DNA from 2 places in the Sporosarcina sp. P37 genome. Region 1 is predicted to be linked to the other one. Evidence: a T-box and tRNA genes for the amino acid it is inferred to sense, from the RefSeq annotation. Region 1 holds a T-box; the other holds one or more tRNA genes.
The links. A T-box is a leader RNA that pairs with one kind of tRNA and senses whether it is charged. The one in region 1 lies ahead of ileS (isoleucine--tRNA ligase), so its partner is inferred to be a tRNA-Ile.

Region 1 (5,878 bases):
ATTGTTCCGTTATCATGCGGAATATGTCCGTGAACCAGGGCCGTATAGACACGGGTGACTGATTTGGCAACGAGCTGATTAACGAGCGAGACATGGGCTTTATCATTTTTCGCTACCATCAATAAACCTGATGTGTCTTTATCAATTCGATGAACAATGCCGGGACGCATTACACCATTAATACCTGACAAATCTGTAATCTGATACATTAACCCATTGACAAGCGTGCCGCTTAGATGACCGGGCGACGGATGAACTACCATTCCGACCGGCTTATTGACAATTAACACATCCTGATCTTCGTAGACAATCTCTACATTCAGATTTTCAGGCTCCACGTCATACGCTTCTGCTTCAGGCTGCTCGACAGCCACGATATCTCCTGTCTTCACTTTATAATTCGATTTGACTGAACTGCCGTTTACTTTTACACGCTCTTCTTTCACCCATAATTGGATTTGGGTGCGCGACCAGTCAGGCTGCAGGACAGCTATCGCCTTGTCGATCCGATTACCGGTTTGTTCTTCTGTAATTTCATATTCAAATCTTTCCATTACGACACCTTTTTCTTTTTCTTTTTCTTTTTCTCATCTAGCAGCACATGCAGCAGAATGAGTGCGACAGCTATAGTCAGTGCGGCATCTGCCACATTAAATATCGGAAAATCATAATTAATAACAGGAATTAAGACACTGATGAAATCTACTACTTCTCCTCTTAGCAGCCGGTCGATAAAGTTCCCGATCGCACCGCCGAGCAGCAGCATCAGACTGATGCCTAACAGCCGATCTTTCTTTCCTTCTGTATGGAAAAAATAAATAATAGCTCCTACTACGACAATCGTTACGATGAAGAACAGCCACATCTTTCCTTCAAGCATGCCCCAGGCCGCACCGCGGTTACGGTGAGACAGCAGCGCAATATAAGGATCCAGAACAGAGATATGTTCCCCCAACTCCATATTTTTTACAACCAGCCATTTTGTCAGCTGATCCAGGCCGATGACCAGTACAGCCACTGCATAATAAACGATCACTTCATTACCCTCCGTCCGGCAAATTTCTTCTTTAGTTTACCACAAAATGTACCCTTCATTGCATTTACCGGTCCTGTCATGTAAAAAAAGCAGCCATCATCATCCAGGGATAATGATGGCTGCGCATCAGGATTGCTTACGCATAGTTCTCTTTCACAACAGTTGCGCATCGTGTGCACAATGTCGGATGAGCTGTATCTTCTCCAACTGTCTTGGAGATCGTCCAGCAGCGTTCACATTTTTCGCCTTCAGCAGGTTCAACCAGAACCGTTGCCCGATCCAGTTTCAAAGCATTAGGCAATCCTTCATCCGCGCTTTCTTCAAACGCAGAAACGATAAAGAATTGTGCAAAATCAATGTCTTCAGCTTCCAGAATACCGCGCTCAGCTTCAGGTAATACGACTGTCACTTTGGCTTCCAGTGACTTACCGATTACTTTTGCATTTCGTGCTTCTTCCAGCGCTTTTAAGACATCATCACGGATATCCATCAAGTTGTCGAAACGTTCACGAAGTTTGTCTGCCGCTTCGCCTTTTTGATCAGCTTCCGGCATATCCGTCAACTGGACACTTTCCGCTTCTTCAAAAGCAAGGTTCGTCCACATCTCATCTGCAGTATGCGGCAAGATGGGTGTGATCAGCTTCACCATTGTGATCAGTGTATCGTACATCACTGATTGCATCGCGCGCCGATGCGGGTGATCCGCAGCTTCAATGTACACTACGTCTTTTGCGATATCCAAGTAGAATGAGCTGAGTACACCCGTACAGAAATTATTGATCGCATGGTAAACAACCGGGAATTCATACTGCTCATACGCAGTTAGCACTTCTTCAATCAAATCTTGAAGCTTCACATAGACGTATTGATCGACTGGACGCATATCATCGAAAGCCACACGGTTTGCCGACGGGTTAAAGTCCGCCACGTTACCGTGCAGGAAGCGTACTGTGTTCCGAATCTTCCGGTATACTTCCGAAACCTGTTTGAAGTTTGAATCGGATACACGTACGTCTGCTGTATAGTCAACAGACGATACCCATAGACGCACAATATCGGCGCCCAGCTGATTGATGACTTTTGCCGGAACGATTACATTACCTAAAGATTTACTCATCTTGCGGCCGTCTTTATCTAATGTAAAGCCGTGGCTCAAAACACCTTTATACGGTGCAATACCGTTGATCGCTACGCTTGTCGTCAATGAAGAGTTGAACCATCCGCGGTATTGGTCAGATCCTTCAAGGTATAAATCGGCCGGGTACCGCAGATCATCCCGCTCCTCAAGTACACCCTGATGCGTCGTACCGGAGTCAAACCAGACGTCCATGATGTCCGTCTCTTTCGTAAACTCGCCGTTTGGACTTCCTTCATGCGTGAAGCCTTCAGGCAATAGCTCTTTGGCAGAACGCTCAAACCAGATATTCGATCCGTTCTCACGGAACAGGTCCGCCACATGGCTGATCGTTTCATCTGTCAGAATTGCTTCGCCGTTTTCCGCATAGAAGACCGGAATCGGAACTCCCCATACCCGCTGACGGGAAATACACCAGTCGCCCCGGTCACGGACCATATTGTACAGACGTGTTTCACCCCAAGATGGCGTGAATTTTGTATTGCGGATCGCTTCCAGCAGATCACTTCTGAATAATTCAATCGAAGCGAACCACTGTGCTGTGGCGCGGAAGATCACAGGTTTCTTTGTGCGCCAGTCATGCGGATAAGAGTGAGTGAAGAACGACAGCTTTTGAAGTGCCCCGACTTCTTTCAGCTTCTCGGTTACCGCTTTATTCGCATCTTCATAGAACAATCCTTCGAAGTATGGTGCTTCTTCCGTCATAACACCGCGATCATTGATTGGAGATAATGCATCGATTCCATACGCCTTTGATACGTAGAAGTCATCTTCACCATGCCCAGGCGCCGTGTGTACACAGCCAGTACCTGCATCAGCCGTAACGTGTTCGCCAAGCATAACCAGTGAATCCCGGTCATAGAATGGGTGTCTTGCTGCAATTCGGTCAAGATCAGCACCCTGTACTTCTTTCTCAATAGAATAGTCTTCCCATTCTAATTCTTTTGCTAAATATTCCACTAAGTCCTTTGCTGCCACAAATTTCTCGCCATTCACTTTCACAACTGCATAAGTGAATGCAGGATGTACGGAAATTCCCAAGTTTGCCGGAATTGTCCAAGGAGTTGTTGTCCAGATTAGGAATTTTACATCTTCATCCAGCACACCTTTTCCGTCCCGGATCAGGAAGCTGACATAAATCGACGGAGACTTTTTATCTTGATATTCAATTTCTGCTTCAGCCAATGCAGATTCACTTGACGGTGACCAGTACACCGGCTTCAGACCTTTGTAGATATATCCCTTTTTTGCCATCTCGCCAAATACTTGAATCTGACGGGATTCAAATTCAGGCTTCAATGTGATATACGGATTATCCCAGTCTCCGCGGACACCGAGACGTTTGAACTGCGTACGCTGGTTATCGATTTGATTAAGCGCATACTCTTCACACATTTTACGGAATTCCGCAGTGCTCATTTTCTTGCGGTCGACCCCTTTATTGACCAAAGCCTGCTCGATCGGCAGACCGTGCGTATCCCATCCCGGAACATATGGCGCATGGAATCCTGACATGGATTTATAACGGATAATAAAGTCTTTTAATATTTTGTTGAGTGCGTGGCCCATATGCAAATCACCATTTGCGTATGGCGGGCCGTCATGCAGCACGAAAAACGGACGGCCTGCTGTGCGCTCCTGTACTTTCTGATAAATATTTTTCTCGTTCCATTCTTCCTGCATCTTCGGTTCGTTATTCGGCAAGTTTCCGCGCATTGGGAAGTCTGTTTTCGGCATTAGTAATGTATCTTTATATTCCATTGTAATTCCTCCTTAAATTATGTGAGTTTCAATCGTGCTGTGTTTGAAGAGCAACGTCAGGCTTGGGCCGTTTCTAAACTCCATGGCCCGTTGAACACGAACGCTGTCTGCTGCTTTTTTAATAAACAAAAAACCCCATCCCAAAAAGGGACGAGGCTTATTCTCGCGGTACCACCCTACTTGCAATTGCATACACAATTGCCGCTTAGACACTGGTAACGGCAGTGTAACCGGGGCTCCGCATAAAACAAAGTCCAGCTCAGGAGTGATTTTCCTTGCTGCTTCTCCGCCGGGCTTTCACCATCCCCGGCTCGCTTTGGGTAAAGTCAGTAAGTACTCTTTCCTTCAACGCTTCATTATAACGATTTAGTTGTCATTATAAAAAATGTGTTCGGAAGTTGTCAAGCCTCTTCCACTTTCTCAGGTTTCACTTCATCCAGACTGTCCACATCGGGTATGTCTAATTCTTGCTCTGCCACATTTTCTACACTGGACGTATCAAGCTCATACTTCATCAGCTCGTCCCAGTCTTCTGTGTTGATCATATCCAGCTGCGCTTCGACCATCATCTTAAAACGGCTCTTGAAAACTTTGGACTGCTTTTTCAGCACTTCTACTTCCAGTGCAATTTTTCTCGCCTGGGACAGTGCGTCATTAATCAGACGATCCGCATTTTTTTCTGCTTCCGAAATAATTAACTTAGATTCCTGAACAGAATTTTTACGAACATCTTCCGCAGCTTCCTGTGCAATCAAAATGGACTTTTGCATCGTTTCTTCAATCATATTGAAATGACTGATCTTTACTTCGTGATCTGCAACCTTTTTTTCTAGTTCTTCATTTTTTTTCAGGACGTTTTCATAATCTTTCATGAGCTGCTCAAGGAACTCATTGACTTCATCTTCATCGTAGCCGCGAAACTTTGTGTTAAACGTTTTATTATGTATATCCGTAGGGGTTAAAGCCATAATACGCTTTCTCCTTTCAGTATGCTGTATCAACTTGCATTGTAATCATCTATACTACTTGATTAAACACTACTTTTCTGAAATTATCAAGGATTCTATTTAGACTAACGCCCCGATCATTACACGGATTTTATCTTTTCTCGTACGCCCTTCGATGCTCATGATTCTGAAACGGCCAAATCCCCTGACCGACAGCACATCGTACTCTTCTACTTCGAATGCCTGCTGATCGATCATCGCCCAATTCACTTTCACTTTTTCACCTTTGATAAGGGATGACGCTTTCGCTCTTGAACTGTTCGTCAGTGCTGCAACCACAGTATCCAGACGCAGTGAACTGATAATATGCAGCTCTTCTGCCCACTCTTCTTTTGCATCAATGAAATCTTCAGAGTTCAATACAGGCTCCACGGAAACCTTCACTTTACCAACTTGAGTAAAGTTCACGTGAATATATTCAGACACTTCTGACGCAACTGCAAATTGCACTGCTTCTTCCGTCAATTCGATATCCCCGAACCTCGACCGTTCAATGCCGATTGACAGAAGTGACCCCAGCAATTGAGAATGTTTCAGCGTGACAAATTTTTGCGGATAATTCACCTGATAGATACTGATCTGAAAATCATCTGCTGCCGGTGTGTAATAATCGGGATAAATTAACACACGCTGACGCTCTGCACCGTGAAATCCTCCTTCCGCCGTCAATGTCAAGTCGGAATTTCTGACAATCGATTCTGTAATGAAGCGCTGGCGCGGATCCAAAAATTCCGTTAATTTTGGCGCATACGTATCCTCAACTTCTTTCACCCAGCTATTCACTTTTTCTATAAAAGGCTGTTCCTCTTTACGGAAATGCTGAAACATCGAATCCATTATTTTTATTCTCCTTATACAAAAAAATCCTCACCCTGTGAGGATTTCCGTTTTCTGTTAAGAGTATGCTCAGTAAACCAATGCCTGAAACAGCATTAAATA
Region 2 (5,878 bases), 1.2 Mb from region 1:
GAAGCCGAAAAGCCCGCTGTTCCATATAACGTAAAATATCTTCGCGGTGCTCCGGTATAGGAAAGTCCACGCTTTCTTTTACATGCTCCCCAAACATACGAATTTGATCGATCGCCTGCGGAGCACCCACTTCACGTAATTCGTGCGGACGATCCGCTGTGATGACAATCAGCGGCAGACGTGCGTAAAATGCTTCAGTAACCGCCGGGTGATAATTCGAGGCAGCTGTTCCTGATGTACATAACAGCACAACAGGCTTTCCTGTTGCTTTTACTAAGCCCAGCGCATAAAAAGCAGCTGATCGTTCATCTGTATGGATATATGTCTGCATGTCCTTGGACGCCGTCAGGGCATAAGCAAGCGGTGTCGATCTGGAACCCGGACTGATCACCGCTTTATTCGCTCCTTGACGCAGCAGAACACTCGTTAAACGAAGCACATAATTGGTTAACCCTGTTTCATGATCATTCATGTAAACGTCCTCCGAGCGCGCGTAACACAGGGCGGAACTTCACCCATGTTTCCGCATATTCTTCTGCAGGTGCAGAATCGGCTACGATCCCCCCGCCGGCGTACAAATACGCATCTTTGCCGGTCAATAGACCAGACCGGATGGCTACTGCAAACTCCCCGTTGCCCGCTGAATCTACCCAGCCGATCGGTCCTGCGTAAAAGCCGCGGTCCATCTGCTCTTCTTCCCGAATGATTTCCAGCGCTTTCTGACGCGGAACCCCTCCAAGGGCAGGTGTCGGGTGGAGTGCCTCCACGAGACGGAAAATATCCATATCTTCCGCAAGGTCTCCTTCGACAGGCGTGAATAAATGCTGAATGTCCCGCACCTTCAGCAGCTTAGGGGTTTTGCTCACTTGAAGTGAAGTACAGAATTCCGAAAAGACATGAGTAATCATATCGACAACATATTGATGCTCTTCCCGGTTCTTTTTATCGCGCAGCAGAGTTTCCCCTAACTGCTGGTCTTCCTGCGACGTTTTTCCGCGTTTAATGGAACCCGCTACACAGGCAGAATAGGCATGTCCTTTTGAAATCTCCACCAAGCGTTCAGGTGTGGCTCCAAAGAACATGTCATCGCCAATCTGCAGACCGAAATGATAGCTCGCTGATTGTTCATTCGTAATCGTATGCAAAGCTGCGGCCTTTTGGAATTCCTCTTCAAATGTCAATTTTATCTTGCGGGCAATGACGACTTTTTCTGCGGCCTGTGCTTTGATTTGTGATGTTGCCTGCTCCACTGCTTTCATATAGCGATCAGTGGCCAGCTCCGTTTGTTCCAGCAGAGCCGGCTTTCCATGAAATATGAATTCATCTACTTGGGCAATGTGAATCAGCCGGTCACGCTCTTGACGCAGCGCTTCGAAATCAGCAGCCGCTTGCGGTTCTTCTGTGATGTAATTAATGGACACGTACGTTTTTCCTTTTTCAATTTTTAATTGAATTAAAGGCACTGTGAAATAAGCGGCAGGAAACGCATTCCACTCATCATCCTGACGTGTGCCGGGATCAAAAGAAAATCCTCCGAATAAAACCGGATCTATGTCTTTCTCTTCTTTAATCAATCCTTCGCATAATGATTTCCATTGTGCAGAAATGGATTGAAAACGATCGTTCTCTGCGGTGAGAACAGTTGCCTGTCCCAATCCGACAAGCTTCACTGTTTTATCTGCATTTTGCCAAAAGAAACGATGGCCGCCGTAATGTGACAGACCCGCTTCAAAAAAAGCCAGCGGACTGAGCGTCTCCACTTCAATTGTTTCCGTAAAAAAACGAGAATCAGTGCCTGTTGCCGGAACCGTCCTCTCTCGATCGGTCAATTTCCGATTCATCCCACTCTCTCCTTATCATCAAGCATATGTTTTTCGACATTTTACGTTCAGACATACGTTCACTGAACAATAAGTACCTCTATTCTAGCACATTGAAGCCTTTACTTTATATGATATTGACTTGTTAAGTTTAGGGTCATTCGACAATTATCTTAAGCTGCTGCCTCTTCATACCTAACTGCTTGCTTTTGTTGTATAATAACTAATGATGACTTTATATAAGGAGAGATTACCCGTGCAACACACAATAGAAACAGATACCGGCTGGCGAATCTGGTGGCAGCTGACAAGGCCCCACACATTGACCGCTGCGTTTGCCCCCGTCTTTTTAGGCACTATGATTGCACTGCAATACGGTCCGCTTCATTTTCCGTTATTCCTTGCGATGCTTGTCGCCAGCCTGTTTTTACAGATGGCGACCAATATGTTCAACGAATACTATGACTTTAAAAGAGGCTTGGACGATGAGCATTCTATCGGCATCGGCGGTACTATCGTACGCAATGGTGTTCAGCCGAAAACGGTATTGAATCTGGCGCTTTTGCTGTATGGCTTAGCCGTTCTTCTTGGAATTTATATTTGTATGGGAACCTCCTGGTGGCTTGCCGCGGTAGGTTCTGTTGCGATGCTGATTGGCTATTTGTATACAGGCGGCCCTTATCCAATCGCCTATACGCCTTTCGGTGAACTGGTTTCAGGATTCGTTATGGGCATGCTGCTGATTCTGATTGCATTCTACATTCAGACGGGAACAGTTACAGGGAATGCAATTCTTTTATCCGTGCCAAGTATGCTCTTAGTCGGCGCTATTATGCTGGCGAATAACATCCGGGATATCGTTCAGGACACTAGAGGCGGCAGAAAAACAATGGCGATCCTGACGGGGCGAAATAATGCCGTGACGATTTTGGCCGCATTCTTCATCGTTTCTTATGTCTGGATCATTGCACTTGTATTGACAGACCATGTATCTGCCTGGGCATTACTCGTACTGATCAGCATACCCAAACCGCTACATGCAGTGAAAACGTTCAGAAAATATGAGCAGCCATTACAGGTAATGCCTGCCATGAAAGATACAGGCGTCACCAATACACTGTTCGGCCTGCTTCTTGGAATCGGTATCCTCATCGCACACTTCATCTGAATAAACTGTAATAGAAACGTCTACACTTCAAAAGGTAGGCGTTTTTTTATTGGAAAGGTTTACTCTTCCTCCTAAAAAGGGAATGACTGAAATAAGAAAGACATACAGAAAGGACCGTGACGACTTTGTTGACTACCAAACAATTACAGCAACTAGAAAAAGAATTACGTGATATGGAGGAACGTTTGACTGAAACTGAAAGCGAAACAAATATTGTAAAAACTGCGCAGGAAGACGTGGGCGAATTGTCCATGTATGACAATCATCCCGCAGATATGGGAACAGAATTATATGAACGTGAAAAAGATATCGCACTCAATACACATGCGGAAGGCGAGCTGGAAAAGGTCCAGAAAGCGCTCCAGGCTATCAAGGATGGCACGTACGGAACTTGCGAGGTATGCGGCAAGGAAATACAGGCGGAGCGGTTAGAAGCCATCCCCTACACTACGGTGTGTATCGAGGATGCGCAAAAAGATGTCCCTGATGACAGGCCGGCAGAAGATGATCTGTTAATCATGGCGGAGCCTAATTCGTTCGCTGCCAGAAGACAAGGCGAGGCCAGGGATTATGAAGACAGCTTCCAGGAAATCGCAAAATCAGGAACTTCCGAAACGCCCTCAGACTTCATGGGCAATGAAAATCGTGATTATGAAGATCTATACGACGAAGAAAATGAAGATGGTGCGGAAGAATATGAGGAATTTGCAGTAACCGATATCACAGGTGAACCGGCCGGCATTGTCCACAATGAAGAAGTCGCCGAATATGAAGACGAACTGGATGAAGCCGGAATGGAATCTCCATTAGGCGATATCCCCTATCATAAAGGTGACAGCTATATCGATTCAAATAAAGACAAGTAACAAAAAAGGACATCCCTTGAAGCACTGTGATGTGCGGGGATGTCCTTTTGCCACCTTTTAGTATGCGAGCATGCGCAAAGCATAGTTTGCATTCTGGAAAGGCACCGTTAAGAATCCACTTTCCTTACTGCTTGATGCAGTAAAATTGACGAAACAAAAAAGGTATTGCACAGATGTGCAATACCTTTTTCAATATGACCCCTACGGGATTCGAACCCGTGATACCGCCGTGAAAGGGCGGTGTCTTAACCGCTTGACCAAGGGGCCTGAATATTATGGCGGAGAAGGAGGGATTCGAACCCTCGCGCCGCTTTCGCGACCTACACCCTTAGCAGGGGCGCCTCTTGAGCCACTTGAGTACTTCCCCATTAATAAAAATTGGCTCCGCAGGTAAGATTCGAACTTACGACCGATCGGTTAACAGCCGATTGCTCTACCACTGAGCTACTGCGGAATGGTGGGCCTAAGTGGACTCGAACCACCGACCTCACGCTTATCAGGCGTGCGCTCTAACCAGCTGAGCTATAGGCCCCTAATGGAGCGGGTGAAGGGAATCGAACCCTCATCATCAGCTTGGAAGGCTGAGGTTTTACCACTAAACTACACCCGCATTTATGGTGGCTCAGGACGGAATCGAACCGCCGACACAAGGATTTTCAGTCCTTTGCTCTACCGACTGAGCTACTGAGCCACTAATGGTATTTTGACAATGACGCTTGTAAAAGCGTATGTAATAAATGGCGGTCCCGACGGGAATCGAACCCGCGATCTCCTGCGTGACAGGCAGGCATGTTAACCGCTACACCACGGGACCTTGGTTGCGGGGGCAGGATTTGAACCTGCGACCTTTGGGTTATGAGCCCAACGAGCTACCACTGCTCCACCCCGCGATAATATAAATGTCTCTTGCTTACTTAACGACTTTATTATCTTAACATAATAACTTACTAAAGTAAAGCTAAAGTTTAAGTAAATATGGCGGAGGAAGAGGGATTCGAACCCCCGCGGGCTTTAACACCCCTGTCGGTTTTCAAGACCGATCCCTTCAGCCAGGCTTGGGTATTCCTCCGTGGTATAAGTAAACTGGTGGACCTTGCAGGACTCGAACCTGCGACCGGACGGTTATGAGCCGTCTGCTCTAACCAACTGAGCTAAAGGTCCTTAGATAGCGGCGGAGGGAGTCGAACCCACGACCTTACGGGTATGAACCGTATGCTCTAGCCAGCTGAGCTACACCGCCATAATTAGTCAGTCTTAAATTAATATTGGTGGAGCCTAACGGGATCGAACCGTTGACCTCCTGCGTGCAAGGCAGGCGCTCTCCCAGCTGAGCTAAGGCCCCAATAAGTGGTCGGGAAGACAGGATTCGAACCTGCGACCCCTTGGTCCCAAACCAAGTGCTCTACCAAGCTGAGCTACTTCCCGACAGTATATGAATAATGTTGTTTAAATTATGGCGCGCCCGGCAGGAGTCGAACCCACAACCTTCTGATCCGTAGTCAGACGCTCTATCCAATTGAGCTACGGGCGCATATATAATTGGTGCCGAGAACCGGAATCGAACCGGTACGGTAGTCACCTACCGCAGGATTTTAAGTCCTGTGCGTCTGCCAGTTCCGCCACCCCGGCAGGAGTGGTAAATTAAAAGCGGAAGACGGGATTCGAACCCGCGACCCCGACCTTGGCAAGGTCGTATTCTACCACTGAACTACTTCCGCATAAAAGATGCGGGTGAAGGGAGTCGAACCCCCACGCCCGAAGGCACTAGATCCTAAGTCTAGCGTGTCTGCCAGTTCCACCACACCCGCGATATGTTACGGCAAAAATAATGGTGAGCCGTACAGGATTCGAACCTGTGACCCTCTGATTAAAAGTCAGATGCTCTACCAACTGAGCTAACGGCTCGTACTAAAATGGTGCCGGCGAAAGGACTTGAACCCTCAACCTACTGATTACAAGTCAGTTGCTCTACCAGTTGAGCTACACCGGCAAGTGTAGAATGTATATGGTGGAGGATGACGGGC

Region 2: it encodes a tRNA-Ile, which carries the amino acid that the T-box ahead of ileS (isoleucine--tRNA ligase) is inferred to sense. The anticodon was not compared.

The regions. Positions count from the first base shown of each region.
Region 1 covers NZ_CP015349.1:2,854,647-2,860,524, reverse strand. Annotated here, with positions in the region: gene SporoP37_RS14265 (RluA family pseudouridine synthase) at 1-554, opposite strand, end outside; gene lspA (signal peptidase II) at 554-1,036, opposite strand; gene ileS (isoleucine--tRNA ligase) at 1,173-3,932, opposite strand; T-box leader at 4,076-4,290, opposite strand; gene SporoP37_RS14245 (DivIVA domain-containing protein) at 4,334-4,900, opposite strand; gene SporoP37_RS14240 (YlmH family RNA-binding protein) at 5,000-5,776, opposite strand; gene SporoP37_RS14235 (YggT family protein) at 5,846-5,878, opposite strand, start outside.
Region 2 covers NZ_CP015349.1:801,676-807,553, forward strand. Annotated here, with positions in the region: gene menD (2-succinyl-5-enolpyruvyl-6-hydroxy-3-cyclohexene-1-carboxylic-acid synthase) at 1-472, opposite strand, end outside; gene SporoP37_RS04205 (isochorismate synthase) at 465-1,841, opposite strand; gene SporoP37_RS04210 (1,4-dihydroxy-2-naphthoate polyprenyltransferase) at 2,077-2,988, shown strand; gene SporoP37_RS04215 (TraR/DksA C4-type zinc finger protein) at 3,105-3,854, shown strand; tRNA gene SporoP37_RS04220 (tRNA-Glu) at 4,050-4,121, opposite strand; tRNA gene SporoP37_RS04225 (tRNA-Ser) at 4,131-4,221, opposite strand; tRNA gene SporoP37_RS04230 (tRNA-Asn) at 4,234-4,308, opposite strand; tRNA gene SporoP37_RS04235 (tRNA-Ile) at 4,310-4,386, opposite strand; tRNA gene SporoP37_RS04240 (tRNA-Gly) at 4,391-4,464, opposite strand; tRNA gene SporoP37_RS04245 (tRNA-Phe) at 4,470-4,545, opposite strand; tRNA gene SporoP37_RS04250 (tRNA-Asp) at 4,593-4,668, opposite strand; tRNA gene SporoP37_RS04255 (tRNA-Met) at 4,670-4,744, opposite strand; tRNA gene SporoP37_RS04260 (tRNA-Ser) at 4,831-4,923, opposite strand; tRNA gene SporoP37_RS04265 (tRNA-Ile) at 4,939-5,015, opposite strand; tRNA gene SporoP37_RS04270 (tRNA-Met) at 5,021-5,094, opposite strand; tRNA gene SporoP37_RS04275 (tRNA-Ala) at 5,121-5,196, opposite strand; tRNA gene SporoP37_RS04280 (tRNA-Pro) at 5,203-5,279, opposite strand; tRNA gene SporoP37_RS04285 (tRNA-Arg) at 5,309-5,385, opposite strand; tRNA gene SporoP37_RS04290 (tRNA-Leu) at 5,395-5,483, opposite strand; tRNA gene SporoP37_RS04295 (tRNA-Gly) at 5,501-5,572, opposite strand; tRNA gene SporoP37_RS04300 (tRNA-Leu) at 5,581-5,662, opposite strand; tRNA gene SporoP37_RS04305 (tRNA-Lys) at 5,684-5,759, opposite strand; tRNA gene SporoP37_RS04310 (tRNA-Thr) at 5,769-5,844, opposite strand; tRNA gene SporoP37_RS04315 (tRNA-Val) at 5,861-5,878, opposite strand, start outside.